DNA from 4 places in the Kitasatospora sp. Ki12 genome. Region 2 is predicted to be linked to each of the others. Evidence: riboswitches for the same ligand, from Rfam matches in the RefSeq annotation. Region 2 holds a riboswitch; each other region holds the start of a gene.
The links. A riboswitch is a leader RNA that binds a small molecule or an ion and turns the genes downstream of it on or off. The one in region 2 is predicted to bind cyclic di-AMP.
Positions count from the first base shown of each region.

Region 1: it holds a riboswitch for cyclic di-AMP, as region 2 does, so the genes downstream of both, ACYP53_RS37150 (glycoside hydrolase family 16 protein) here and ACYP53_RS05220 (LysM peptidoglycan-binding domain-containing protein) in region 2, are expected to answer to the same signal.
Region 3: it holds a riboswitch for cyclic di-AMP, as region 2 does, so the genes downstream of both, ACYP53_RS35525 (M23 family metallopeptidase) here and ACYP53_RS05220 (LysM peptidoglycan-binding domain-containing protein) in region 2, are expected to answer to the same signal.
Region 4: it holds a riboswitch for cyclic di-AMP, as region 2 does, so the genes downstream of both, ACYP53_RS07185 (M23 family metallopeptidase) here and ACYP53_RS05220 (LysM peptidoglycan-binding domain-containing protein) in region 2, are expected to answer to the same signal.

Region 1 is NZ_BAAIHT010000003.1:1,491,355-1,494,501, reverse strand. Features, by position in the region: gene ACYP53_RS37160 (alpha/beta hydrolase) at 1-209, shown strand, start outside; gene ACYP53_RS37155 (phenolic acid decarboxylase) at 318-647, opposite strand; cyclic di-AMP (ydaO/yuaA leader) riboswitch at 1,019-1,175, shown strand; gene ACYP53_RS37150 (glycoside hydrolase family 16 protein) at 1,196-2,431, shown strand; gene ACYP53_RS37145 (hypothetical protein) at 2,560-3,147, opposite strand, start outside.
Region 2 is NZ_BAAIHT010000001.1:1,232,851-1,235,997, forward strand. Features, by position in the region: gene eno (phosphopyruvate hydratase) at 1-347, opposite strand, end outside; gene ACYP53_RS05220 (LysM peptidoglycan-binding domain-containing protein) at 740-1,534, opposite strand; cyclic di-AMP (ydaO/yuaA leader) riboswitch at 1,540-1,706, opposite strand; gene ACYP53_RS05225 (cytochrome P450 family protein) at 1,950-3,147, opposite strand, start outside.
Region 3 is NZ_BAAIHT010000003.1:1,108,013-1,111,159, reverse strand. Features, by position in the region: gene ACYP53_RS35530 (MFS transporter) at 1-1,295, opposite strand, end outside; cyclic di-AMP (ydaO/yuaA leader) riboswitch at 1,607-1,787, shown strand; gene ACYP53_RS35525 (M23 family metallopeptidase) at 1,790-2,758, shown strand; gene ACYP53_RS35520 (DUF2470 domain-containing protein) at 3,020-3,147, opposite strand, start outside.
Region 4 is NZ_BAAIHT010000001.1:1,664,723-1,667,869, reverse strand. Features, by position in the region: gene ACYP53_RS07195 (alpha/beta fold hydrolase) at 1-469, opposite strand, end outside; gene ACYP53_RS07190 (YiaA/YiaB family inner membrane protein) at 593-883, opposite strand; cyclic di-AMP (ydaO/yuaA leader) riboswitch at 1,080-1,238, shown strand; gene ACYP53_RS07185 (M23 family metallopeptidase) at 1,251-2,084, shown strand; gene ACYP53_RS07180 (hypothetical protein) at 2,154-3,056, opposite strand; gene ACYP53_RS07175 (GNAT family N-acetyltransferase) at 3,099-3,147, shown strand, end outside.

The sequences.
Region 1 (3,147 bases), on a different contig from region 2:
TGTCCGTGCTGCTCGCCGGCACCAAGAAGGGCGACGGCGACTACCGGCGGGAGACCGAGGCCTTCGTCGACGCGGTGCAGAGCCCGATGAAGGTCTCGTACAGCATGCTGGAGAACGGCGGCCACAACTTCGAGACCTGGAGCGCGCTGCTGCCGTCCTCGCTGGAGTGGATGTCCCAGCACCTCAAGGTGCCGAACCAGACCGTCTGACCTGGACCGCCCGGCCGCCGACCGTCCGAACAGACCGAAGCGTCCGAACAGAGCGAACAGACCGAACCCCCGGAGCCCGCGGCCCCGGGGGTTCGGTCGTCAGGCGGTTCAGGCCACCCGCTCCAGCGTGCCGGTGTGCAGCTGCCCGACCCGGCCGCCCTCGCCCTCGAAGGTCCAGAACGCCCGGACCGTCTGCGCGTTGAGGTCCATCACATGACTGACGGTGATCCCGCTCTGCTCCGTCCAGCTGACGAAGTAGATCCCCGGCGCGACCTCGGCGACGTGCAGTCGCACGTCCTCCCACTGGCCCGCGGACTCGCCGAGGCCCTCCCAGCGCAGCCGCGTGCCGTCGGCCGAGTAGGTGTTGCGGAAGGCCGCGCCGTTGTCGGCCCGGAAGACGTAGGTGCGGCCGGCGAAGGCGGGCAGGGACACGGTCATGGTGGGGCGGCTCCTCGTTTCGGGGTTCGGTGCTCTTGTGCACTGCGGAAGATGTCAGGCCTCCAATTTATCCGACCGGGTGAATTCGGTCAGATCTTTGTCACGGTGTGGCCCGGCCACGGTGCGGATCGCGACCGCAGCCGGGCCGCAGCGGGGCCACCGCGCCGGCCCGAAGCCCGGCCACCACTGGGCCGCGCGAGGTGATCAACTCGGCCACCACGCAGCGTCGTTGATCGACACCACTGTGAGCTGCACGACAACCGGCCCGAGGAAGTTGTCCGTTCACGTACGGCCTGCCTAGCCTGCAACGACCGTCCGCCTCCGCGGACCCCGTCGCCGGGACGCCGAGTCCTGTCCACTCGCCGACGGGTCACCGAGCACCACAGCGGACAGGGGCGGGGGAACCAAGGTCGGCGCCCGGCCCCGTGCGCTCGCGCGTACGGGTCGAGGCTAGGGGTGAAGCCGCTCCACAGGCGGCCGGGCAACTGCAGCCCGAACCCGACAGCTAACCTCGCAGGCGTCGCAGAGGCCACCACATGCGTATATCGATGCCTGCTGCCCGGAGCCACGCGCCGCGCCACGCCGCCCGTTCCTCCCGCCGCGGCCGCAACGCCGCCTTCGCCGCCACCGGGGCGCTCGCCATCAGCGGCGCCGGACTGCTCGGAGTGCCCTCCGTCACCGGTGCCCAGGCCGCCACCGCGCCCACCGTCACCCAGGACCGTCTCGCCCCGGCCACCATGGTCGCGGGCAAGGCCACCACGGCCTCGCTCGCCCTGCACTCCTCGGCCTGCTTCACCGCGAAGACCGTGGGCGTCGGCGTGCGCGACGCGCGCGGCACCAACCTGGACTTCCCCGGTAACGCCTCCAACCTGCAGATCTGCCCGGGCGGGGTGAACTTCACCAGCGGTGCGCGCACCCTGCCCGCCGGGACGTACACCCAGTTCGGCTTCTGGCAGGACCAGGCGGGCGCCTGGCACAACCTGCCCGCGCAGCAGCTGGTGGTCTCGACCGCCGCCACCCCGGCCCCGGCGCCGAGCCCCACCCCGACGCCGAGCGCCACCGCGACCCCGACCACCCCGGCGCCGTCCTCCCCGGTCGCCGGCAAGTCGCTGACCTGGTCCGACGAGTTCAACAGCGGGATCTCCTGGGGCCAGCGCTGGGTCGGCGACAAGAGCAGCTCGTACCACTACGGCAACCACAATCCGGACGACAACAAGCTGGACTGGCTGAACAAGAACAACGTCAGCGTCGCCAACGGGGTCGCCACCTTCACCGCCGCGCCCGGCTCCAACACCCTGGAGAACGGCAAGCAGGCCTGGAACACCGGCTTCCTGACCACCGAGGGCTCCAGCGAGGGCTTCCAGGTCAAGACCGGCGACTACGCCGAGACCCGGGTCAAGCTGCCGGCCGGCACCGGAGCCTGGCCCGCCCTGTGGACCTGGAAGAACGGCAACGGGGAGATCGACTCCTTCGAGTACCACCCCGACAACCCGAACCTGCTGGAGCTGACCAACCACGTCAACCCCAGCACCCCGAAGTACTACACCGACGCGAGCGCCGTCGCGAAGGACCAGTGGGTGACCATCGGCACCTACTACGGCGCCACCTCCGTGGACTGGTACGTCAACGGCGTCAAGGTCCACTCGGACGGCAAGGGCGTCGGCTCCAACTGGTCGGCGTACCTGATCCTCAACCTCTCGGTGTGCGCCGGGAAGTACCACCCCGCGCCGCAGGGGACCGCCCCGATCACCATGGCCGCCGACTACGTCCGCGTCTACCGCTGACCGGCGGCGGGTGACCGGTGACCGGTGACCGGTGATCGCTAACCCGTAGGACCGCCCCACCGGGGCCGGAGGCCGGCAGCCGCTCGTCGGCGCCCGGCACCCGGTGGGGCGAACCTGGTTCAGGGACCCTAGGCCGTCTCGACCACCTTGAGGTCGAACGGCTGCCGGTTGTTGTTCCCGTTCCGGTCGTCCGGGCTGCGCAGCGCGACGAAGCCCTCGTGCGAGCCGAACGCGATGTCGTCGGAGAGGCGCACCGGGATGAGTGCGGTGGCGCTGCGGCCTTCCTTCAGTCCGGGCCCGAAGACACAGCGCACCCGGTGGCCGTTCTGGAACACCTCGCAGTCGGTGGGGAAGAACGGAGGGTCGGGCGTCACTCCCTCCGGCAGGGTGACCACGACCGTGACCGGGGAGGCGGTGGTGTCCGGGCCCAGGTTGGCGATGAAGGCGTGGATGGTCGTGCGGCCGCCGGGCGGTGCCGGGTCCGGGTCGAGCTGGACCACCTCCAGGTCGGAGTCGGACGGCGCGGCCGCGAGGGCGGGCAAGGTGGACACCTCGGGGGAGGCGGACGTTCCCGGTGCGCCCGGTGCGACGACGTCCACCGCCGGACGGGGCTCCGGCCGGCGCAGTGCCCAGGACGGGCCGGTGGCCAGCATCGCCACCGCGCAGCCCGCCGTCACGGCCGCGACCAGCCCGGCCCCGCCGAACCCCTTGCTCCT
Region 2 (3,147 bases):
AGCGAGACGCCCAGGATGGCGTTGGCGCCGAGCGAGGACTTGTCCGGGGTGGCGTCGAGGTCGAGCATGGCCTGGTCGATCAGGCGCTGCTCGGTGGCGTCGTAGCCGACCAGCTCCGGGCCGATCTGCTCGATGACGGCCAGGACGGCCTTCTCCACGCCCTTGCCGAAGTAGCGGTTCTTGTCACCGTCGCGCAGCTCCAGCGCCTCGAAGGCACCGGTGGAGGCACCCGAGGGGACAGCGGCACGACCCGTGCTGCCGTCGTCGAGGCCGACCTCGACCTCGACCGTGGGGTTGCCGCGCGAGTCGAGGATCTCACGGGCTACGACGACATCGATGGACGGCACGAGGCATCTCCTAGCGGAAGCAGGTCCGGCTGACGCTGGTGCTGTCGGCAGGACGATTGCGGAGTCGTTACGGACCAGAGCCTAGCCGCCCGGGCTCCCGGGGCCACGTCGACCTGGGTCCCGTCTCAGCGTGTGGCCCCGCTACCCCCCGGTAGTTCACCTGCTTGTCCCACCTTGTCCGCCCGGGACGGGCGAATGCGGACGAAGGGGGCCGGTAGCGCCGACCCCCTTCGCCCGCACGGGCGTTGCGGCCCCGGAGGGACGGCTCCGGGGCGGGCGCGGCGCCCGGGGCGGGAGCGCGTCCCGGGGCCGGGCGCGCCTCCCCGGGGCGGAAGCACTTCCCGGGGCCGGAGCGTCTCCCCCGGCCGGGCGTGCCTCCCGGGCGGGGCGGCTCAGCCGAGGTGCAGGACCTGGCCGGGCAGGATCAGGTCCGGGTCGCCGCCGACGGTGCCGCGGTTGCCGTCGTAGAGCGCGTGCCAGCCGCCGGACACACCCTGGGTGGCGGCGATGGTCGACAGGGTGTCACCGGCGCGGACGGTGTAGTCGTGGCCGGTCTGCGCGGCCGGGGCCGGCTGGGCGGCGGACGGGGCCGCGTGCTTGGGGACGTACTGCTGCGCCGACTGGTCGACGGGCTTCTCGGCCTGCTGCGGCGCGGCGTGCTTCGGGGCCTGCTTCTGGGCGGGCTTCTCGGCCGGCTTCTGGACGGGCTTCTCGACCGGCTTCTGGGCCTGCTGCCGCTTGGGCGTCTGCTGCTGCGGGGCGGACTGCGGCTTGGCGTCCGAGGAGGTGTCGACCGACGCCGGGGCGCCGCCCTTGCTCAGCCCGGCCTTCTGGGAGCAGACCGGCCAGGCGCCCGGGCCCTGCGAGGCGAGCACCTTCTCGGCGATCGAGATCTGCTGGCCCTTGCTGGCCTGGTTGGCCTGCGGCGCGAAGGAGGTGCCGCCGTACGCCTTCCAGGTGCTGGAGGTGAACTGCAGGCCCCCGTAGAAGCCGTTGCCGGTGTTGATGCTCCAGTTGCCGCCGCTCTCGCACTGGGCGACGGCGTCCCAGGTGGAGGCCGGGGCGGCGGAGGCGCCGGTGGCGGTGAGGAGCGGCATCGCGAGTCCGACGCCGGCCACACCCGCGACGGCGATGGCCTTCTCGGCCTGGGTGCGACGACGGTGGCGGCCAGTTCCAACGAACAGCATGAAGAGGTCCCTCTCCGCACGCCTGCGAGGTGAGCTGTCGGGTTCGGACCGGGAGGTGGCCCGGCCGCCGTACGCGGAAACGATTCCGCTCGGGCGGCTTCACCCCAAGCCGTGGGGACGGCAACAAACCTGGGTCCCCCGCCCCTGCCCAGGGTTCTGGTCGGTTTCCCGTGACGCGGCGGGCAGGATTCGGCGTTCCGCGCACGAGGTCCGCAGCTGCGAACTCCAGGGAGAGTAGACAGATCCTCAGACCAATCACAAGCTCATATCACCGATATCACACAGAAATTACGGCGCGTGTCCGATCGCCTACCAACGGCGGCGTTATGTCCGGATTGATGGTCCTTCACACCCTGATTCAAGGGCTCCGGGCGACGCTCCGTCAGCGCGTCACCCGGCTCACCGTCACTTCGTGTCAATTTGTCAGGGGCGCGGAAGGAGCGTGCGCGGGGGCCTGCGGAAGCGTGTGCGGGGAGCGGCTCTCCGGACTGAATTCGACCGGGAGTTCCCGCAGGCCACGCATGATGAGACCACCTCGCCAGCGCAGATTCTCCGGACTTTCCGCGAGCCGCAGATCCGGCAGCCGGGAAAGCAGCGTGGCCAGCGCCGCCCGCCCCTCCAGCCGGGCCAGCGGGGCTCCGATGCAGTAATGGATGCCGTGCCCGAAGCCCAGGTGCGGATTGTCCGTTCTGGCCAGGTCCAGGGTGTTCTCGTCCGCGAACCGGGCCGGATCGCGGTCCGCCGCGGCGAGCACCACCAGCACCGGATCGCCCACCGGGATCTCCACCCCGCCGATGGTCAGCGGCTGCGTCGCGAACCGCCAGGTCGCCAGCTCCACCGGCCCGTCGTAGCGCAGGAGTTCCTCGATCCCCGTCTCCAGCAGCGCGCTCTCCCCGCGCGCCACCGACTCCTGCAGCAACCGGCGCTGCCCCGGATCGCGCAGCAGCGCGTACGTCCCGTTGCCGATGAGGTTCACCGTCGTCTCGAAACCGGCGAAGAGGAGGATGAAGGCCATCGCCGCGGCCTCGTTCTCGGTCAGGTGCTCGCCGTGGTCGCTCGCCCTGATCAGACCCGAGATCAGGTCGTCCCCGAGGTCCGCCCGCTTGCGGTGGATCAGCTCCAGCAGGTACGCCCGCATCCGCTTCACCGCCCGGCCCACGCCACCGCGTTGACCGCCGCCGTGCCGGATCATCATCCCCGCCCAGTCGCGGAAGTCGTCCTGGTCCTCGGCCGGCACGCCCAGCATGTCGCAGATCGCATAGATGGGCAGCGGGAAGGCGAACTCGTGGATCAGGTCCGCCGAACCGCGCTGCGCGAAACCGTCGATCAGCCGGTCCGTGAGCTGCTGCACCCGCGGCTCGAACTCCGCCACCCGGCGCGGGGTGAACGCCTTCGACACCAGCCGGCGCAGCCGGGTGTGGTCCGGCGGGTCGATGTTCAACAGGTGGGTCATCAGATCCGCCTGCCGCTCCCCCGGGATGCCCACCCGGCCGGTGCGGTGCGCCTGCTCGCTGTGGTGCGCCGGGTTCTTCGACAGCCGGCTGTCCGCGAGCGCCTGCCGGGCGTCCGCGTACCTGGTCACCAGCCAGGCCTCGACACCGCTCGGCAGCTTG
Region 3 (3,147 bases), on a different contig from region 2:
GGCACCCGGTAGGCGTCGCCGCTCAGGCCCGCCAGCGCCGGGAGGGCGGCGACGGCCAGCAGACCGGCCGCGCGCGCGGCGGCGTTGTTGACCCCGCTGGCGATGCCCGCGTGCCGGACCTCGACGGCCGCCAGCACGGTCGCGGTCAGCGGCGCCACCAGGAGGGTCATGCCGCAGCCCATGACGGTGACGGCGGGCAGCACGTCCGCCCAGTAGGAGGAGCCCGCACCGGCGCGCAGCATGAGCAGCACCCCGGCGGCGCAGAGCAGCGGGCCGATCGTCAGCGGGATCCGCGGGCCGATCCGCTTGCCGAGGCGCGCGGCGCGCGAGGACAGCGCGAGCATCAGCACGGTGATCGGCACCAGGGCGAGGCCGGACACCAGCGGGGAGAAGCCGGCGACGATCTGCAGCTGCACGACCAGCAGGAAGAACACGCCGCTGAACGCCGCGTAGACGCAGAGGGTGACCAGGTTCACGGCGGTGAACAGCCGGGAGGAGAACAGGCCGAGCGGCAGCATCGGCTCGGGGGCCCGGCGCTCGACGACGATGAAGGCGGCACCGATGGCCAGTCCGAGCACGCCGCTGACCCAGACCGTGGCGGACACGCCCTCACCGGCGGCGGTCAGGGCGTAGGTGATCGCGCCGAGCGCGAGCGCGGCGAGCACCGCGCCGAGCACGTCGAAGCGGCCGGAGGCGCCCTCGTCCCGGCTCTCCGGGACGTACCGGGTGGCGACGGCGATCACGGCGGCGGCGAGCGGCAGGTTCAGCAGGAAGATCCAGCGCCAGCCGGGGCCGTCCACCAGCCAGCCGCCGAGGAAGGGGCCGACCGCCGCCGACACCCCGCCGAGGCCGGACCAGAGGCCGACGGCCGCCGAGCGGTCGTCAGGGTGGAAGACCGCCTGGAGCATGGCGAGGGAACCGGGGGTGAGCAGCGCCCCGCCGATGCCCTGGACGGCCCGGGCGGCGACCAGCACGTGGATGTCCGGCGCGGCGGCGCAGGCCGCGGACGCGACGGCGAACCAGACCACGCCGATCAGGAAGACCCGGCGCCGCCCGTACCGGTCGCCGAGCGCGCCGCCGAGCAGGATCAGGCCCGCCAGGGTGAGCAGATAGGCGTTCAGGGTCCATTGCAGCGACGCCAGGGAGGCGCCGAGGTCGGCGCCGATCCGGGGCAGGGCGACGTTCACCACGGTGCCGTCGAGCATCGCCATGCTGGAGCCGAGCACCGTCGCCAGTAGTACCCAGCGACCCTGCGCGGTGCCCAGGCGCAGGGTGCCGGCCTCGGAGGTGGCCACGGCTCGATCCTCCGCCCCGCGGGGCGTACGTGACAAGGGTCACCGGTGGGTGTGTCGGGGGTGGCGGTGCGTGAGCGGACGGCAGCGCAGTGCCGACGACTTCGGCGCAGGGTCGTGGATCAGTGGCGCGGCGTAAATGGATTGTGTACGCACCGTACAGCGGATCATTCGGAGGGTGACCGGCGCAGGGGGGATGGTTGCCCGTTCAAGAGATCGACATTGCTTCACCCGAACGGATGGGTTTTAGTTCAGCGACCGCCCGGCCAGTCCGGACGGATCCTCCGGGCGGAACGCCGAATCCTGCCGCTGCCCGGTGGTTCGATCTGAACTCTGTACGGCAGGAGCGGGGGACCCACAGGTAAGTCGCCGGACCGGAGTTCGCGCCTCAGGGCGCGGGCGTCCAGGGCCGGCTTGGGGTGAAGCCGCGCATGCGGCCGGGCAACTCCAGCCCGAACCCGACAGCTCACCTCGCAGGCGTCGGAGAGGAAACTTCCATGCCTGCTCAGGCTCGTCGTATCGCCCTGCCCCGCGCCGCCCGCATCGGCATCGCCACCGCCGTCACCGGTGTCTCCTTCGTCCTCCCGCTGGTCACCGCGGTGAGCGCCCAGGCCCACACCGCTCCGGCCGCCCCCTCCGCCCCGGCTGCCGCCGCCACCGTCGCCGACGCCAAGCCGGCCGGCCAGGCCGCCCCGGCCGCCGCGCACGAGAGCTACCGCGTCATCAGCGGCGACACCCTGTCCAAGATCGCCGACGCCAAGCACGTCGACGGCGGCTGGCAGGCGCTGTACGAGCAGAACCGCTCGGTCGTCGGCGCCAACCCGAACCTGATCTACCCGGGCCAGCAGCTCGCGCTCGCCGGCCACGCCGCGGCCCCGTCCGCGGACGCCGCCCCGGCCGCCCCGGCGAAGCCGGCCGCTCCCGCCGCCCAGACCGCCAAGCCGCAGGCCCAGGTCCAGGTCAAGACCGAGGCCGCCAAGCCGGCCGCCCCGGTGCAGACCCAGGTTCAGACCGCCGCCCCGGCCCAGGCCGTGACCGCCGCTCCGGTCGCCGCGACCTCCGGCTTCGTCGCGCCGCTGGCCAACCCGCAGCTCGGCACCGCCTACGGCGTGGCCGGCTCGATGTGGGCCTCCGGCCACCACACCGGCCAGGACTTCATCGCCTCCACCGGCACCCCGCTGCGCGCCGTCGCCAACGGTGTCGTGGTCAAGGCCGGCAACGGCGGCGCCTACGGCAACGAGGTCGAGATCAAGCTCGCCGACGGCCACTACGCCGAGTACGCGCACCTCTCCGTGATCGGCGTGACGATCGGTCAGACCGTCACCGTCGGTCAGCAGATCGGCCTCTCGGGCGCCACCGGCAACGTGACCGGCCCGCACCTGCACTTCGAGATCCGCACCGGCTCGGAGTACGGCTCGGACATCGACCCGGTCGCCTACCTGCGCGCCCACGGCGTCGCGCTCTGACCCCTCCGGGGTTTCAGTAACCACCGCTGCTGCGGAGCGAATCGATCCTCCGGGATGGTCATGTCGGGTGACCGCTCGACCGGGTGATCGCCGCACAGTGGTCATGGGCGCGGGACACGCCCAGGCCGGCCCGGCTCGCGGGACAATCCTCCCTCGCGAGCCGGGCCGGCCGTTGTCGTTTCCGGGTGCGGCCGCTGCTGTGCGTGCGAGGGGTTGCCGGCCCGGTCAACTCCCCTGCGGGGGAACGGCGGTGGGCCCGGTTCAGCTCCGGTGGGCCGGCTGGCCGTACCGGGCGGCGGCCAGCAGGTCGTGCATCCGGTGGCCGAAGTCCTCGGTGTCGCGGGCCGGTTCGGGGAAGACCAGGCGGACGTCGCGGTGGCCGTCCGGGT
Region 4 (3,147 bases), 430 kb from region 2:
CGAGTGCCACGCCCATCAGGCCGAGCACGCCGCGCATCAGGGCGCCGGGCGGCGGGTTCTCGACGAAGGCGTCGATGAGGACGATCCCGGCGACCCGGTCGGGTGCGTCCCCGGCGACCTTGACGACGGTGGCGCCGGTGTACGAGTTCCCGGCGAGGACGGCGCGCCGGATGCCGAGGTGGTCGAGCAGGGCGAGGACGTCGTCGGCGAGGGCGGCGGGGCCGTAGTCGTCCCAGGCGATGGAGGACTCGCCGAAGCCGCGCAGGTCCATGGTGATGACGCGGTGGCCGGCGGCGACGAGCAGCGGGCGCAGGTGCCGGTACGCGGTGCGGCTGTCGAGCATTCCGGGGAGCAGGACGACGGGGGTGCCGTCGCCGGCGACGTCCTCGCCCTGCCGGGTGTCGTCGTAGGCGATGCGGCCGCCGGGGACGGTCAGGTACTGGGTGTCCGGGGTGCTGGTGGCGTTCATGGTGGGCCTCCTCGGTCCGCCGCTGCGGGGTCTCGGCGGTGCTGCCGATAGCCATAAAGCTAAGGCTAATAGCCTTAGCCGTCAAGGGTCCGGACGGAGACGGGGTGGAAGCGGGGAGGGGGCTCAGGTGCCCTCGACCCGGAACGGGTCGTGCTCGGCGAGCAGCTTCTCCAGCCGGGCCTGGTCGACCCGGCTGACGATCTCGTTCGACTCGTGCCGGTCCCGGATCACCTTCGCCAGGGTGAACGCGGAGGTGACGGTGTAGAGGAGGCCGATCCCGAGGAACGCCCGGGTCCACCCGCCGACCGGCAGGTAGGCGATCCCGACGGCGAGGGAGACGCCCGACAGGGCGAAGGAGAGGACGGCCTGGATGTAGTAGGCGGCCGTCGTGCGGTTCTGCATCGGTGCGCTCATGGCGTCAGGATGCGGCCGCCGGGTCGGGCCGCACATGAGTAGGAGTACTCAGATGGGGTGCTCGGATGAGGGGTCGTTCGTTGACGTCCGATCACCTGCTCCGGGGTGGTCGAGGACGGATGGCTTGGAATCGGAGCGTCCTAGGATTAACGTTTGATAACGCAGCGCGGTCGTCAACGCCGTACCCAGACGGCACCGTGCGCCGTCGCCTAATCCCGCCGGCCGGCCTCCGGGCAGGTCAGGGAGCCGGGGAACCACGTTCCTTGGGGTGAATCGGCGGGGCTCCGGCCCGGCCGTAGGAGACCTTCCTGCTCCGAACCCGTCAGCTAACCCGGTAGGCGCGAAGGAAGGAAAGGAGCGCGCCTCCGTGGCGTCGACGCACACCCCGGCACACCCGGCCGGCCCCGCAGCCGGTACCCGGCTCCTCGACCACCCCGGTGCGGACGGGCTTGAGGCCTTCGGCCCCGAGGCCGACACCAACCGCCACCGGATGCCGCGTCAGACGCGCGGAGCCTCCCCGCTGCTCGGCGTCACCGCCGTCGCCGCCACCCTGGGCGCCACCGGTTTCGCCTCGGCCACCCCGGCCGCCGCCCCCGCCATCGAGGCCCCGGACGACGCTCCGGTCGCCCTCGCCGCCGACCCCGGCCTCGCGCTCGCCGCCCGCATCCAGCAGCAGGCCGACAGCCAGCGCACCGCCGCCGAGGAGGGCGCCCGGGTGCAGGCCGCGCAGGAGGCCGAGGCCAAGGCCGCCGCCAAGGAGGCGGAGGCCAAGCGCGCCGCCGAGGAGGCGGAGGCCAAGCGCGCCGCCGCGCTCACCCTCCCGGTGCAGGACTACCGACTCTCCGCCCACTACGGCCAGAGCGCCCGCTACTGGGCCAACCTGCACACCGGCCTGGACTTCGCCGCCGACACCGGCACCCCGGTGCTCGCGCTCGGCCAGGGCACCATCACCTCGGCCGGCTGGTCCGGCTCGTACGGCTACCGGATCGTCGAGACCCTGCCCGACGGCACCGAGATCTGGTACTGCCACCTCTCCTCGATCATCAAGGGCTCCGGCAAGGTCACCTCCGGCCAGCAGATCGGCAAGGTCGGGGCGACCGGCAACGTCACCGGCCCGCACCTGCACCTGGAGGTCCGCCCCGGCGGCGGCGCCCCGGTCGACCCGGAGCCCTGGCTCCAGCAGCGCGGCCTCAACCCGTAACGGACACCCGAGAGCCCCCGGCCGCCGCATCGAGTGCTCGCGGCGGCCGGGGGCTCTTCGCGGTCGTCCTCAGCCCTCCGCGGCCGGCGCCGTCCCGTCGTCCTCCGCGGGCAGCTGCGCCAGGTACGCCTCGATCTCCTCCGGGCCCGGCTCCGGCGCCAGCCCCGGGAACTCCTCGACCAGCAGCCGCGGCAGCCCCGGCACCGTCCACTCGCCGAACAGGTCGAGCGCCGCGTCGACCGCCGCCTCCTCGAACTGCCCGAAGTCCCCGGCCAGTTCGTCCGGCATCGGCCGCCCGAGCGCGGTCAGCTCGGCCAGGTTGCGGTAGCTGCGCCGCATCAGCCCCTGCTCCAGCAGCCGGCGCGCGCCGTCCGTGGCCATGCCGACCGACAGCACCCGGCCGGGGCCCCAGCCCAGCTCGTCGGGCTCGTCCAGCCAGCCGGCCGGTGCCAGCGCCTCGAAGGCGGCCAGCCGGTCCTCCTCGGCGAGTCCGGCGAAGCCGGCCAGCCAGTCCCGCACCGCCGCCGCGTCCGCGACGTCCACCCCGTGCGCGTGCAGCAGCACCGCGTAAAGCCGGGGCCAGGTGATCAGGTCGGCGCGGCGCAGCAGCCCGGCCGCGAGCTCGCCCTGCCACTCGGCCTCCGCGTGCAGCCGCTCCTGGCGCTTGGCGTTGAGCCGGCGGGCCGCCCGCTGGTGGTCGACCAGCAGCCGGACGGCGTCGCCGTACGCGAGCGGGTCCTCCTCGGGCGCGGGTTGGACGTACAGGTGGAGCCGTTCGTACAGCAGGTGCTCCACCGCGCCGGAGGTCAGTTCGGGCCAGCCGTCGTGCATCCTGCCCTCGCCCAGCTCCAGCAGCGCCAGCACCGCGCGCAGCGGCTCCTCGGCCACCGGCGTGCGGCCCTGCTCGGCCGCCCAGGCGAGCAGGTCGGCGGCCCTGGTGCGCGGGGCGAGCCGCAGGTCTTCGTCGTTCATAGTCCGAACGGTAGTCGCCGGGGGCCGGTAGGGTCGGCAGCCATGGTCCCCGTACGACTCACCGGCCCCCGGCTGGCCATGCGCGAGTACC